4 regions of the Sphingomonas sp. GW821-FHT10F09 genome follow, and region 2 is predicted to be linked to each of the others. Evidence: predicted binding sites of a transcription regulator. Region 2 holds the regulator's gene; each other region holds the start of a gene.

Evidence for each region. The regulator LexA, encoded in region 2, represses DNA repair genes until DNA is damaged. The targets are predictions, from matches to a motif close to GTTCCNCNCTTGTTCT.
Region 1: a site for LexA is predicted at 1,467-1,482, ahead of AC1RTO_RS02530 (LexA family protein). Genes of this name have one in related genera too.
Region 3: a site for LexA is predicted at 1,616-1,631, ahead of radA (DNA repair protein RadA). Genes of this name have one in related genera too.
Region 4: a site for LexA is predicted at 2,154-2,169, ahead of recA (recombinase RecA). Genes of this name have one in related genera too.

What each region holds. Positions count from the first base shown of each region.
Region 1 is NZ_JBXASI010000001.1:535,673-539,523, reverse strand. Features, by position in the region: gene AC1RTO_RS02545 (phospholipase D family protein) at 1-19, opposite strand, end outside; gene AC1RTO_RS02540 (hypothetical protein) at 176-823, shown strand; gene AC1RTO_RS02535 (hypothetical protein) at 820-1,377, shown strand; gene AC1RTO_RS02530 (LexA family protein) at 1,526-1,954, shown strand; gene AC1RTO_RS02525 (Y-family DNA polymerase) at 1,951-3,219, shown strand; gene AC1RTO_RS02520 (hypothetical protein) at 3,244-3,819, opposite strand.
Region 2 is NZ_JBXASI010000001.1:1,085,298-1,089,148, forward strand. Features, by position in the region: gene bla (subclass B3 metallo-beta-lactamase) at 571-1,470, shown strand; gene lexA (transcriptional repressor LexA) at 1,461-2,144, opposite strand; gene AC1RTO_RS05160 (molybdopterin molybdotransferase MoeA) at 2,202-3,383, opposite strand; gene moaC (cyclic pyranopterin monophosphate synthase MoaC) at 3,380-3,847, opposite strand; gene trpC (indole-3-glycerol phosphate synthase TrpC) at 3,844-3,851, opposite strand, start outside.
Region 3 is NZ_JBXASI010000001.1:1,455,106-1,458,956, forward strand. Features, by position in the region: gene AC1RTO_RS06875 (CvpA family protein) at 1-129, opposite strand, end outside; gene radA (DNA repair protein RadA) at 221-1,594, opposite strand; gene AC1RTO_RS06885 (glutathione S-transferase family protein) at 1,699-2,397, opposite strand; gene AC1RTO_RS06890 (glycosyltransferase family 4 protein) at 2,469-3,614, shown strand; gene AC1RTO_RS06895 (DUF2218 domain-containing protein) at 3,749-3,851, opposite strand, start outside.
Region 4 is NZ_JBXASI010000001.1:1,387,018-1,390,868, reverse strand. Features, by position in the region: gene AC1RTO_RS06535 (tetratricopeptide repeat protein) at 1-1,291, shown strand, start outside; gene AC1RTO_RS06530 (4-(cytidine 5'-diphospho)-2-C-methyl-D-erythritol kinase) at 1,288-2,118, shown strand; gene recA (recombinase RecA) at 2,246-3,319, shown strand.

The DNA of each region.
Region 1 (3,851 bases), 550 kb from region 2:
TCTCGGTAATCAGCTTCATCGGATCCCCCTGTATGACTCGGTGGTGACCGACCGCCGGTTCGCACGCAAGCCGTGCCGCGTCCGGCCGGACGGTGCCGTGACCGAACGGCTGCGGCCGATAGTCGGTCGGCAGCCATGACATGGCCATGCAGGAGACCGCCCCTATCTACCGGGCATGGCGCTGAAGGATCGGATAACCACGGAAAACATGCTGGCCTATGCCCGGGCCGGCATCGGGCTGGCTCGTGCGGTGCAGCGGCTTCGCGCCGACGGCTATGGGAGCATGATCGTGCCGAGCCGCGGCGCGGTGCCGTTCAAGAACATCGCGGATGCGTACTATCGCGCAGTCGTGCTTCCCGGCATGCCGAGTTCCGACAGGCGGTCCAAGGGATCGCAGGCGATCTTCGGTCCGCTGACCCTTGCGCTCGACGTGCCGTTCACGGCGGACGCGGGTCGTCTCGGCGTCGACGGTCTCACGCCGGCCCATGTTCGAAGGTACTGGGCGCGGGTGGTCTCCTGCATCGTGCGCCGGCAGGTGGACGATCCGAGCTATCGGCTCTTCCGCTTCGTCCGAGACGAGGTCTGCCGCGTCGGCCATCACGACGCCCTGGAGTGGCGAATGGAAAGCGAGCGCCTCCTGTTCGTCGACACGGTCGTCTCCGGGCAGGCCGTCTGCGAGATCGTGGACGCCTTCGATGCGGAAGGGATGGATCAGATCCACTATCTGCTGCTCCTGGACGAGAACGGTGCAGCGATGAAGGCGCAGTACGCGGGCTGCTTCGCGTTCCGTCGCTGTTCACCGAGGATCAGGGACCGGCAGTGAGCGGCATCTGGAGCGTCGTAGTGCCCAGGCTGATGGAGCTGGCACGCGAGGTCGTGGGGATGAGCGACGGCTTCGTGGGCGCCGGCCTGTACTATCACGAGATCCGCCGGCGCGAGGATCGCTCCAACGTAGCGACCACGCAGGCGATCGCTCGACTGAACGGGATACTGCGGAGGGCCATGTTCGTCGCCGCTGATCCCGAGGACGTGCTTAAGGACATTCAGCAGCTCGGGTCGGACCTGGACGACGAACGCACGCTCGATCGGCTGTTCGAGCAGCCGAGGATCCATGGCGAGTGGCTCGACGAGGCGGTTGCCGACTACCTGGAGCACCTGGAGCGGTTCGATCTCTTCGACAGGACGAGCACGTATCGAACCGCGTCAGCGCTGGTCAGGAGTGGTCTCGACAAACCGCCTGCGGACATCGACGTCTCGTCGTCGCACTGTATCCGGGTGCATCTCGACGACGCGGAGGCGCAGCGCCTCATGCGGAAGTTCCGTGCTTCGCTGGAACGGCCATACTGGGCCGACGCGAGGCGAACGAGGCGCGCCTGACTGCAGCGCCGGTGTCCTGTCGGGTGTGGCGGCCGGGTAGGCCGTCGCAGAGCGGCGGCGGCGCAGGATGGAAAAAGCGACTCCGAGCTGTTCTCATAATGTTCTCTTCGTCCTACAACGATCGGAGGATCAGCTGCGGATCGATCAAATGCCCCTAGTCACGCTCCATGAAGTCCCCTTCGAACTGGTGCCGCGCGAGGTGCGCCTATTCGTCGAGGTGACACCGGCCGGATTTCCGTCCCCCGCCCAGGACGACATGGAGGAGCCGATCGATCTCGCCAGCTGGCTGATCGACCATCCAGCCGCGAGCTACGTCATGCGGGTCGCTGGCCGCTCCATGACCGAGGCGGGCATCGCCGACGGCGACCTCGTGGTGGTCAGCCGGGCGATCGAGGCGAGGCCCGGCGACATCGTGGTGGCACTGGTGGATGGCGACCGCACCATGAAGCGTCTCCGTCGATCCGGTGACCGGCTGTGGCTGGTCCCCGAGGCCGACGGCTACCAGCGCATCATCGTCGACGAGACGGTGGAGATCTGGGGCGTCGTCGTGGGTCTGGCGCGGCGCTACCGCAGGTGAGCACGGTCGCGCTCATCGACTGCAACAACTTCTACGTGAGCTGCGAGCGCGCGTTCGATCCACGTCTCGCCGGCGTCCCGGTGGTGGTCGCCTCGAACAACGACGGCTGCGCCATCGCCAGATCGAACGAGGCCAAGGCGCTGGGCGTGAAGATGGGCGATCCGATCCACCTGATCCGCAGCAGGCTCGACCGGCACGGCGTGGTCGTGCGCTCGTCGAACTACACGCTCTACGGCGACATGCAGCGGAGAGTCGTCGCGGCGGTGGAGGAGTTCGCGAGCGAGGTCGAGATCTACTCGATCGACGAGAGCTTCCTCGATCTGAAGCCCTTCGCCGACCGCGACCTCGTGGCGCATGTGAGCGCGATGCGCGACCAGGTTCGCCGATGGACGACGATCCCGACGTGCGTCGGCATCGCGCCCACGAAGACGCTCGCGAAGCTGGCGAACGCCGCCGCCAAGAAGAACCCGCTCTTCGACGGCGTCGCCGATCTGCGCGATCCGGTGCTGCGGACCTGGGTCATGGATCGGTTTCCCGCGGCGGACGTCTGGGGCGTCGGGCGCGCGACCGCCGCGAAGCTGGCCGAGCTCGGAATCACGACGGCGGGGCAGATACGCGACATGCAGATGAAGCAGGCGCGCGGGCTCGGCACCGTGGTGCTCGAGCGGCTGGTCGCCGAGCTGCAGGGCGTACCCGCGAGCGCGGTCGAGGTCGTGGAGCCTCGGCGCAAGGGCATGGCGGTGACGCGCAGCTTCGGCACCCCGGTGGTCGACCTGGAGACCCTGATGGGTGCCGTGACGCAGTATGCGATGCGGGCTGGCGAGAAGCTGCGTCAGCACGGGCTGGTCGCCGGGCAGCTGACGGTGTTCTTCCATACGAACCGCTTCAAGGCGGGTGCCGTTCAGTATCAGGGGACAAGACGCATGACCCTGCACCCGATGACGGCGGACTCGCTCGAGCTTCTGGCGGCGGCGCGGCGCGGGGTGGAGGCGGCGTGGCGCGACGGCTTCGCCTACACGAAGGCCGGGATTCTGCTCGACGACCTCGTCGCCGCCGACGATCGACCCAGGACGCTCTTCGAAGGAGACGTCGGGCGTCGGGAGCGGCTGATGACGGCGCTCGACGAGGTCAACGGAAGGTTCGGGAAGTTCACCGCGGTACCGGCCACGCAGGGCTTCAGGCGCGAGTGGAAGATGCGGGCCGAGAACCGGTCGCCGGCCTGGACGACACGGATCCAGGACGTCCCGCTCGTGCTCGCGCGCTGATCGGAGGGGCCGGGATGTCTCCTGCTACGTGCCGGAGCGTACCCTGTCCCACTCCGTCTTGAGGATCTCCTGAGCCTTGGCGACGATCCGCTTCTCGGCCTCCAGCGAGAGCGTCGTGCCCAGCCCGTGGCGCATCAGCTCGAGCAGCTCCCTGCTCGAATCCTCCCGCACGTTGATGAGCAGCTCGACCTTCCGAAAGTGGCGTTCCTTGGCGGAATGGATGCGGACCTGTTCCTGGAGCTGCGGTGTCACTTCCGTGATGCGATCGCCGATCCCGCGCCGCAGCGCGTTCTCGGCCACGAAGCCGGCGACCTCGTCCCGAAGCTGATTGATCCAGCCCTGCCTGTTGAGAGACACGGCGGACAGCAGGGCCTGCTGGCGCCCTGCCTCGGCGGCGGCTTTGATCTGCCGGCCGGTGATCGCCTGCGTGGACTCGATCTGCCGCGTCAGCGCAGCTGCGGCCGCTTCGATGTTCGTCTGGTTGTTCGCCCTGGAAGCCCGATCGGAGGTGCGAACTCCCCATGCGGTCACGGCAGCGAGCAGGCCGGTGGCGCCAGCGTACACGAATGTCGCGATCATCAGGCCGTAGTTCGTATCCATCGGCATTCTTTCATCCCTCCCGACGTTTCTCG
Region 2 (3,851 bases):
CGCATATTGCCCCGACGAAGACAGACCGGACGTCACCCCACCGTCGTCCTTGCGGGCGCGGCGAAGCAATCCAGAGCCGAGCTCAGGACGTCCGGGATTGCTTTGCGGCGCTCGCGATGATGGTTCGAGAGACCCAGCTGTGTGCCTGAGTGTGCTCTCGATGAGGCGCGGTGGGGGCGTCGGACGGTCGCAGGCGACGGTAAACGTGCGTCATTCGGGGGGGCAGGGGGATCTTCTGGGGCGCTACCGGTTCCGCTATATCCGGTGGCTGGTGGGTATGCGCTCCCGCCAGCCTGAGCGTGACGCTGAGGGTTACGGAGAGCGATCCATGCTATCGAATGCGAATCTCAGCACGGGTGTAAGGTAACGCGTATTACACCGACGGGGACAGACCGGACGTCACACATCGTCGTCTTTGCGAGCGCAGCGAAGCAACCCAGAGGCGGATCGGGACGCCGTGGATCGCTTAGCTGCACTCGCAATGACGATTCGCTGCCTGCGGGGCATCCTTGAGTATGGTCGCGATCCGGCGGATATGCGGTGGGTCGCGGCTATGATACGGGACAGACGATGAAGCATCTCGCCATTCTCGCCGCCGCACTGGCGAGCCTTTCGGTCGCAGCGCCGGCCGGGGCGCAGGATGCCGCGCAGCGGCGGCTGTGGAATGCGCCCGCTGCGCCGTTCCGTATCGTCGGCAACGTTTTTTATGTCGGGACGGCGGGGCTGTCGTCGTTCCTGATCGCCGATCCCGCCGGGCTGGTGCTGATCGACGGGGCGTTACCGGAGAGTGCGCCGCTCATCGCCGCGAACATCCGGCGCCTCGGTTTCCGGCTGCACGATATCCGTTACCTGCTCAACAACCATAGCCATGTCGATCATGCCGGCGGCCTCGCCGCGCTTCAGCGGGCGAGCGGGGCACGGGTCGTGGTGAGCGCGGGCGATCGTGCCGACCTGATCGCGGGGCGCACCATCGACCGAACGGACATCAGCGGCTTTCCGCCGGTGCGTCCGTCGATGACGATCCCCGACGGCGCGACGATCGCCGTCGGCAAAACGCGCCTCGTCGCGCATCTGACCCCGGGACATACCGACGGCGCAACCACCTGGAGCCTGCGCACCAGCGAGCGAGGCAAGCCGCTCGACGTGCTGTTCGTGTCGAGCCTCAGCGTCGCCGGCCGGCGGCTCGTCACCCGCCCCGACCCTGCCGACCCGGTCCCCGGCAGGCCGCCGCACGATACCGCAGCGGTCGCGCAGTTCCGCGGCACGTTCCGCCGGCTCGCCACGATGCATGCCGACGTGGTGCTGAGCTATCATGCCGAGCTGTTCGACCTCGCGGCAAGGCGCGAGGCGCAGCGGGCGGGCAATCCGACGAGCTTCGTCGATCGCACCGCCCTGCCGCGAATGGTCGCCGACGCCCGCACCTCCTTCGAACGCGCGCTGGCGGAGCAGCGCCGTTCGCCTCAATCGTAGCGGCGGAGGATACCCGACAACCGGCCCTGCACCCGAACGTGCGACGGGACGTAGCGCTGCGGCTCGTAGGAGCGGTTGGCCGGGTCAAGCCGGATCATCGCGCCCTCGCGGCGGAAGTATTTGAGCGTCGCCTCGGCATCGTCGATCAGCGCGACGACGATCTCGCCGTCCCGCGCCACCTCGGTCCGCCGGATCAACGCGTAATCGCCATCGAGGATGCCGGCCTCGACCATCGAATCGCCCGACACTTCTAGCGCATAATGTTCGCCCGAGCCGAGCAATGCCGCTGGCACGGCGAGCATCGAGCTGCCCTCGAACGCCTCGATCGGCACGCCCGCGGCGATCCGGCCGTGCAACGGGATCTCGATCACGTCATTGGCGGGCGAGGCGGCCGCGCGGACGTTGCCGGCCTTCGTCGGCGACGGCGTCGGTACGGGGGGCGCGACCTTGCGCTCCGACCGCTCCGGCATCCGCAGCACTTCGAGTGCGCGGGCGCGGTTGGGCAGGCGACGGATGAAGTGGCGTTCCTCCAGCGCGCTGATGAGGCGATGGACGCCGGATTTCGACTTGAGGTCGAGCGCTTCCTTCATCTCCTCGAACGAGGGGGAGATGCCGGTTTCTTCCAACCGGTCGTTGATGAAGCAAACGAGCTCGTGCTGCTTGCGCGTGAGCATAGGCGGTCTTCCCCGTCAGAACAGACGCGGAACTTCTAGGGAACGAAACTGCTCTCGTCAAGCGATGACGAGGATTTCCGCCGAGTCGCCCGCCCGCGCCGGCGGCGCATCGACGGGACGCACGATCAGGCAATGCGAGCGCGCCAGCGTCAGCAGCATCGAACTGTCCTGAATGGTCGAGGCGAAGGCCCGCCCGTCGCGCAGTTCTGCACGCAGATAGTCGGTGCGGGGGCCGTTGGCGGGCAGGTCCTCGCCGAGGATCGCGTGGGTGGTGCGCGGATGGGGATCGGCCGCCCCGCCGAGATGCGCGATCAGCGGCCGCACGAACAGAGTCGCGGTGACGAAGGCGGAGACAGGGTTACCGGGCAGGCCGAGCACGCTGGTGCGGCCGATCCGCCCGGCCATCATCGGCTTGCCGGGCCGCAATGCGATCCGCCAGAAATCGATCGATCCGCCGGCGGCCTCGAGTGCCGGGCGGACGAGGTCGTGGTCGCCGACCGAGGCGCCGCCGGTGGTGACCAGCAGGTCAGCGTCGACTGCGGCGAAGGCGTCACGCAACGTGTCGAGGTGGTCGGGCAATATGCCGAGGTCGATCAGCTCAACCGGCAGATCGGCGAGCATCGCGGCGAGCATCGCGCGATTCGATTCGGGCAGGGCGGCGGGATCGTGCGCGCGCCCCGGTTCGACCAGTTCGTCCCCGGTCGCGCAGATCGCGACGCGGACGCGGCGATTTACCGCCAGCGTGCCGACGCCCCCGGTCGCGGCGACCGCGATCCGGGCGGGGGTAAGTCGCTCGCCGCGGGCGATCAGAGGATCGCCCTGCGTGAAGTCCAGCCCGCGCCGCCGGGTGTTGCGTCCGCGAGCCGGCGGGCCTTCGCCGGTCAGGCAAATCGCGGTGCCGTCGGCGGCAACCTCTTCCTGGATCATCACCGTGTCGGCACCGGCGGGCATCGCGGCGCCGGTGAAGATGCGCACGGTCTGGCCCGGCTCGATCCTGCCGGCAAAGGCGCGTCCGGCGGCACTCTCGCCGATCAGCGTCCAGGGGCCGGGCAGATCGGCATGGCGGATTGCATAGCCATCCATCGCCGACAGGTCGGTCGCTGGCTGCGTGCGGCGGGCGTGGATGTCGGCGGCGGCCCAGCGCCCCCGCGCGTCCGCGAGCGCGACGTCCTCCGCGGCGACCGGCCCGGCGAGCGCGAGCAGGCGGGCAAGTGCGTCGGCGATCGGCAGCAGCGTCATGCGCGCCAGTCGCCGGATTTGCCCCCGGCCTTCTCCAACAGGCGGATGCCGGTGATCGTCATGCCGCGGTCCATCGCCTTAGCCATGTCGTAGATCGTCAGCAGCGCGACCGAGACCGCGGTCAGCGCCTCCATCTCGACCCCCGTCTTGCCGTCGGTAGCGGTCAGCGCGGTGGCGGTGACGCCGGTGTCGTCGAGCACAAGGTCGAGCGTCACGCGGGTAAGGGGCAGGGGGTGGCAGAGCGGGATGAGGTCCGCGGTCTTTTTCGCCGCCATGATCCCGGCGACGCGCGCGACGGCGATCACGTCGCCCTTTTTCGCGCTGCCCTCGCGGATCGCCTGCAGCGCGTCGGCGGCGATGGCGATATGGCCGATGGCGACCGCGCGACGGCTGGTCACCGCCTTGTCGCCGACATCGACCATATGCGCGGCGCCCTCGGCATCGAGATGGGTAAGGCGGCTCATGCGG
Region 3 (3,851 bases), 370 kb from region 2:
GAGCATCGCGACGATCGCCACCCAGGCGAACAGCGACAGCACCTCGGTAACGAAGCCGCGCTTCAGCCCCATCAATGCCGCGCCGCCCACGGCGACGAGTACGATCATGTCCAGTGCGGTCAGCCCCATGATGGGGGGAATAGGGATGCACGGGCGCTGCGGCTAGTCCCGGGCATGCAGATCGCCATCCGATCGCTGACGGAGCGAACCGGGTCGCGCCTCACCCCCGCCCCAGCATATGGTCCACGAACTGCCCCAGCGTGCGAAACCCCGTCAGCCGCAACGGGCTGTCGTCCTTCGCCACCGCCGCCGGCACCAGCGCCCGCTCGAACCCCAGCTTCGCCGCCTCCTTCAGCCGCAGCGCGCCATGCGCGACCGGGCGCACTTCGCCCGACAGCGCCACCTCGCCGAAGGCCACCGCATCCACCGGCACCGGCCGCTCCGACAGCGCCGAGATCAGCGCCGCCGCGACCGCCATGTCCGCCGCCGGGTCCTGCACGCGATAGCCGCCGGCGATGTTGAGATAGACTTCGGCGCTGGAAAAGCTCAGCCCGCACCGTGCCTCGAGCACCGCAAGGATCATCGCCAGCCGGCCGCTGTCCCAGCCGACCACCGCGCGCCGCGGCGTCGCCCCGCTCGCCAGCCGCACGACCAGCGCCTGGATCTCGACCAGCACCGGCCGCGTCCCCTCCAGCGCGGGGAACACCGTCGTCCCCGTCACCCCCTCGTCGCGCTGCGTCAGGAACAGCGCGGACGGGTTGGACACTTCCTCCAGCCCCTCGCTCTGCATCGAGAAGACACCGATCTCGTCGGTCCCGCCGAAGCGGTTCTTGATCGCGCGCAGGATGCGATACTGGTGGCTGCGCTCGCCCTCGAACGCCAGCACCGTGTCGACCATATGTTCGAGCACGCGCGGCCCGGCGATCGACCCGTCCTTGGTGACATGGCCCACCAGCACCAGCGCGGTGCCGCGTTCCTTGGCGAAGCGGATCAGCTCCTGGCTCGACGCGCGGACCTGGCTCACCGTCCCCGGCGCACCCTCGATCAGGTCGGAATGCATCGTCTGGATCGAATCGATCACCAGCAGCGCCGGCGGCGGCCCCAGCGACAGCGTCGTCAGGATGTCGCGGGTCGAGGTCGCCGCGGCGAGCTGCACCGGTGCATTGCCCAGCCCCAGCCGCCGCGCACGGAGCCGCACCTGATCCGCCGCCTCCTCGCCCGAGACATAGGCGACGCTGCGCCCGGCCAGCGCCAGCTTCGCTGCCGCCTGCAACAGCAGGGTCGACTTGCCGATCCCGGGGTCGCCACCGATCAGCGTCGCCGACCCCTCGACAAAGCCGCCGCCCAGCGCGCGATCGAGTTCGGCGATCCCCGTCGCCATCCGCTCGGGCAGCACGATGTCGGCGTCCAGCCCGACCAGCTGCACGGTCCGTCCGCCGGTGCGCAGGTCGTGCTTGGCCTGAAACGGCGTCACCACCGCGCCCGCCTCCTCGACCATCGTGTTCCATTCCGCGCAATCGCCGCACTGCCCCGCCCAGCGCGGCGACACCGATCCGCATGCCTGACACACGTAACGCTTCTGGGGTTTTGCCATGCGCGAGACCCTAGCCCAACGAGAACGGGAGGGGAACAGAAAACCGACTGCGGGCTACGCCGGATCGGCCGGGGCCCCGTCGACAGACGTCGCCCTCCCCCCGATCACCCCGGGATCTTCAACCCCCGCTGCACCGCCGGCCGCGCCAGCCCGCGCTCCAGCCAAGCCCTCACGTTACCGAACCGTTCGAACCCGACCAGATCGCCCGCGCCGTAGAACCCAGTCAATCCATTGACCCAGCCCAGCATTGCAATGTCGGCGATCGAATAATCGTCGCCGAGGAACCAGTCGCGCCCGTCGAGCGCCGCGTCCATCACCCCCAGCAGCCGTGCCGCCTCGGCGACGTAACGGTCGCGCGGCCGCTTGTCCTCAAAGTCCGCGCCGGCGAATTTGTGGAAGAAGCCGACCTGCCCGAACATCGGCCCCACGCCGCCCATCTGGAACATCAGCCACTGGATCGCCCGCCAGCGTCCCGCCGGATCGATCGGCACGAACCGGCCCGTCTTGTCCGCGAGGTACAGCAGGATCGAGCCACTCTCGAACAGGCCGAACGGCGCGCCGCCGGGTCCGTTGGGATCGACGATCGCGGGGATCTTGCCATTGGGATTGAGCGACAGGAACGCCGGCGATTTCTGGTCGTCGCGCGCGAAGTCGACCTTGTGCGCCTCGTAGGGCAGCCCGGTCTCCTCCAGCATGATCGACACCTTCACCCCGTTGGGCGTCGGCAGCGAATAGAGTTGCAGGCGATCGGGATGCTGTGCCGGCCAGCGTTCGCTGATCGGAAAGGCGGACAGATCGGTCATGAAGATAGCCTCCGTCGTGGAAGCACCCGACATAGCCACGCCACATTCGCGACGCTATGGCCCGCGCCAGCATGCAACCTTCAGACCTTCGTGTCGCGCTGTTCAGCGGCAATTACAATTACACCCGCGACGGCGCCAATCAGGCGCTGAACCTGCTCGTGCGCCACCTGCTCGCCCATGGCGTCGCGGTGCGCGTCTATTCGCCGACCACCGAACGCCCGGCCTTCGCCCCGGTTGGCGACCTCGTCTCGGTCCCGGCGATCCCGATGCCGGCAGGGCGCGAGGAATATCGGCTGGCGCGCTATCTGCCCGCCGCCACCCGCGCCGATCTGGAGGCGTTTGCGCCCAACATCGTCCACGTCTCCGCCCCCGACCTGCTCAACCATGGCGCGGTCAGCTGGGCACGCCGGCAGGGCATCCCCAGCGTCGCCTCGTTCCATACCCGCTTCGAAACCTATTTCCGCTATTATCGCATCGGCTTCGTCGAGCCGGTCATCAAGGCGATCATGACCCGCTTCTACAACCGGGTGGACCGCGTCATGCCGCCGAGCCCGAGCATGGGCGCGCTGTTGCGGGACTGGGGCGTCACCACGCCGATCACCATCTGGTCGCGCGGGATCGATCACGACCGCTTCAAGCCGGCGCGTCGGGACGATGCGTGGCGCCGCAGCCTCGGCATCGCCGACGACGAGATCGCGATCGGCTTCCTCGGCCGGCTGGTGAAGGAAAAGGGCCTCGACGTCTTCGCCGACGTCGTCAAACATCTCACCCGCCGCGGCGTCCCCCACAAGGTGCTCGTCGTCGGCAAGGGGCCGGCGCAGGACTGGTTCGCCGAACAGGCGCCGGGCGCGATCTTCGCCGGCTTCCAGTCGGGGAACGACCTCGGCCGCGCGGTCGCGTCGATGGACGTGTTCTTCAACCCGTCGATCACCGAGACGTTCGGCAACGTGACGACCGAGGCGATGGCGGCGGGCGTCCCCGTCGTCGCCGCGCGCGCGACCGGCGCGGTCGATCTGGTCGAGGACGGCGTCACCGGCTTCCTCGTCGAACCGACCGACGTCGCCGGCTATGCCGACGCCATCGCCCGCATCGTCGCCGATCCCGCCCTCAAGCATGCCATGGCCGCCGCCGGTGCGGCACGGGCGGACGGCTATCGCTGGGACACCGCCAACCAGACCGTGCTCGACACCTATCTGCAGCTGCACCCCTGCCGATAACCGTCGAAGCCCGAGGGGAGGCCAGGTCCGCGATTGCCCCGAAAGCGCACCGTCATCCCGGACCCGGCCCGGGTTCCTCCGTTGCGCCTGGTCATCGGGTGCCGCATCCTATCCGCCATGACGGGGGAAGCCCCCTAGCCCTCCCGCCAGTCGAAGGTCAGCGGCGCTTCGCGGAACGCGAACCGGTCGAGGTGGCTCGCCACCACGCCGCGCATCCGCTCGACGTCCTCGCCGTCC
Region 4 (3,851 bases), 300 kb from region 2:
CGCCATCGCCGCCGCGCGCAACGATGCCGTCGCGGCGGAACAGGCGGTCGGCGCGCTCGCCGCGACGCCGCTCGCGGTGCTCGGCCCCTCGTTGCGTGCCTGGATCGCTTATGGTCGTGGGCAGAACCCGGCGCCTGCGCTCGCCTCCGCCGGCGCGGGTAAGAACCCGGTCGCCCAGCGCCTAGCTGCCGAAACCGCCGCGTTGCTCCAGATTGCGCGTGGCGATGTCGACGGCGGATTGGCGGCGGTGCAGGCGCTGCGCGAAACCGGATCGCCGATCGACCTGCGCCTGTCCGCGGCGCAATTGCTGTTCGGCAATGGCCATGCCGATCGGGCGCGCACGCTGCTCGCGGGCGGCGATCCCGTCTTCGCGGCGCTGCGGCAGGGAACGCCGGCGAAGCCGACGCTCGGCTTCGGCGTGTCGCGGCTGCTCGGGCGGATCGCCAGCGATCTTGCCGAACAGGATGCGCCGACGCTGTCGATCGCGCTGTCCCGGACCGCATTGATCGCCAGCCCCGCCAACGACCGTGCGCGGCTGCTCCTCGCCTCGGCGCTCGCCAAGGATGGCGCCACTGCGCTGGCGCTGACGACGCTGGACAAGATGCCGGCCGCCAGCCCCTTCGCGACAACCGCGGCGGCGGCGCGGATCACGATCCTCGCCAATGCGGGCCGCGACGACGAGGCGCTGGCGCTCGCCCGCAGCGCCGCGACGCGCGACGGTGCGACCGTCGCCGACTGGCAGACCTATGCCGACCGGCTGACCAATGCGAACCGCCATGCCGACGCCGCCGCCTGGTATCGCCGTGTCCTCGATGCCGATCCGGCGGAATGGACCGGCTGGCTGCAATATGGCGGTGCGTTGGAACAGGCGGGCGACTGGCCCGGCGCGCGGGCGGCGCTGCAGAAGGCGGTCGCCATCGCGCCGCGCGAACCGCTGGCGCTCAACTATCTCGGTTACGCGCAGGCGGAACGCGGGATCGACGTGCGGGAATCGATCGCGATGCTGGAACGTGCCCGCGCGCTCAAGCCTGACGATGCGTCGATCGCCGACTCGCTGGGCTGGGCCTATTTCATTAACGGCGATACCGCGCGGGCGATGCCGCTGATCGAGCGCGCTGCCGCGGGCGACCCGATCAACGCGGAGATCGGCGAACACCTCGGCGATCTGTACTGGACCGTCGGCCGCCGGTACGAGGCGCGCTACGCCTGGCGCGCCGCCGCGCTGACGGCGGTGGCGGCCGATCAGGCGCGCCTGTCCACCAAGATCGTCCAGGGATTGCCCGCCAAGTGATCGTCGAACGCGCCCCCGCCAAGATCAATCTCGCCCTCCACGTCCGCCATCGCCGCCCGGACGGGTATCACGAACTGGAGACGCTGTTCGCCTTCGCCGCCGATGGCGACACGGTGACGGTGACGCCGGCGGCGATCGACAGCTTCGCAATCACCGGTCCCTTCGCCGCGGCGCTGCATGCGCCCGTCGATGGCGCGGGGAATCTGGTCGAGACGGCGGCGCGTGCCTTTTGCGACACCTTCGACGTCCGGCAGGGCCATGCGATCACGCTCGACAAGCATCTGCCGATCGCCAGCGGCATCGGCGGCGGCTCGGCCGATGCCGCGGCCACGCTCCGCGCGCTCGCAAGGCTGCACGCGATCGCGCCCGTGGACCCCCGCCTGTTCGTCATTGCCGAACGCCTCGGTGCCGACGTTCCCGCCTGCCTGCTCGGGCGCACCACGCTCGGCACCGGCAAGGGTGAGGCGCTGATCCCGGTGCAGGGGCTTGCCGGCACGCCTCTGCTGCTGGTCAACCCCGGCGTCGCGGTGTCGACCGGTGCGGTCTTTGCCCGCTGGGACGGGGAGGATCGCGGCGGCATCGCGGGCGAAGGCGACCTGCTCGCCCGCGCCATCGCCGGCCGCAACGACCTCCAGCCAGCCGCGCTGGCGCTGGCGCCGCTGATCGCCGACGTACTGTCGGCGTTGGAGGGGGCTGACGGCGTGCGGCTCGCGCGTATGTCCGGCAGCGGCGCCACCTGCTTCGCGCTGTTCGACGACGCCGGCGCACGCGACTCGGCGGCGGCGGCGATGCCGCAATGGTGGACGCTCGCCACCACGCTGACCTAGGACGACGGGTCCAACCTGTTCGATCGTCGACAGAAGTTCCCCTCTTGTTCCGCAGGAACAAACATCGTACATAGCGAACAGACGCGTTGCCCCGATGGCGCGCTTGCTCTAGCGAGGGAAGCTCCCGATGGCCGCCAATCTGAAAGTGATCGATACCGGCATGGCAACCGCATCCACCGACCGCCAGAAGGCGCTCGACGCCGCCCTGGCCCAGATCGACCGTGCCTTCGGCAAGGGCTCGGCGATGAAGCTCGGCGCGAAACAATCGATGGAGGTCGAGACGATCTCCACCGGATCCCTGGGGCTCGATATCGCGCTCGGGGTCGGCGGCCTGCCGCGCGGCCGCGTGATCGAGGTCTATGGTCCTGAATCCTCGGGCAAGACCACACTTGCGCTGCACGTCATTGCCGAGGCGCAGAAGGGGGGCGGCACCGCCGCCTTCGTCGACGCCGAACATGCGCTCGACCCGGTCTATGCCAAGAAGCTGGGCGTCAACATCGACGAACTGATCGTCTCGCAGCCTGATACGGGCGAACAGGCGCTGGAGATCGTCGACACGCTCGTCCGCTCCAACGCGATCGACGTGCTGGTGGTCGATTCGGTCGCCGCGCTGGTGCCGCGCGCCGAAATCGAGGGTGAGATGGGCGACAGCCACGTCGGCCTGCAGGCGCGCCTGATGTCGCAGAGCCTCCGCAAGCTGACCGGCTCGATCAGCCGTTCGCGCTGCATGGTGATCTTCATCAACCAGCTGCGCATGAAGATCGGCGTGATGTACGGCAATCCGGAAACGACGACGGGCGGCAATGCGCTCAAGTTCTACGCCTCGGTCCGTCTCGATATCCGTCGCACCGGTGCGATCAAGGACAAGGAAGAGGTGACCGGCAACGCGACCCGCGTGAAGGTCGTCAAGAACAAGGTCGCGCCGCCGTTCAAGCAGGTGGAATTCGACATCATGTACGGGGAGGGTATCTCCAAGATCGGCGAGATTCTCGACCTCGGCGTCAAGGCAGGCCTCGTCGAGAAATCGGGTGCCTGGTTCAGCTACGACAGCGTGCGCATCGGCCAGGGCCGCGAGAATTCGAAGACCTATCTGCGCGAGCATCCGGAGATGGCCGACCGCCTCGAAAAGGCGATCCGCCAGCGCACCGAGAAGGTCGCCGAAGAGATGATGACCGGTCCGGACGCCGAAGACGACATCTGATGCGGTCGCATCCTGTCGGGATACGAAAAGGGGCTCGCCGGGAACGGCGGGCCTTTTTCGTGGCGAGCGCTGGTGACGCCTGATTGGCGGTGAACCGCCATGTCGTTCGGTCTGTCATGCGGGCTATATTCCGGCATCCATGGTGCTGCCGGGGCGGAGGATGTCGGGGCGCATCGATATTCATGCTCATCGCCGCGTGTTGGAAAAGGTTTTGGTGTTCGCGCGAAGGCGCCGAGGACGCGGAGGTGTTTCGTGCGTGGCCGCGTGGCCGCGTGGCCGTGATGTTTCGATGCGATGACCGGAAAGGCCCTTGTTTTGCCGAGTGCGACACCTCCGTCTCGGCCCGAACTGTCTTCTGTCGCTAAAGAAAGCCCCGAAGCCGAATGTCGATCCGGATCAAAGCCGGACCGATGGTCGCCGGGTTAGCTCGAACAATTGTTATTCAGCGTGGATGCCTGGATCGGCCCCATCGTGCCCGTTGGCGGGAATCCGTGCACATCGACCTCGCAAACTGGTATCGACATGCTGGTGC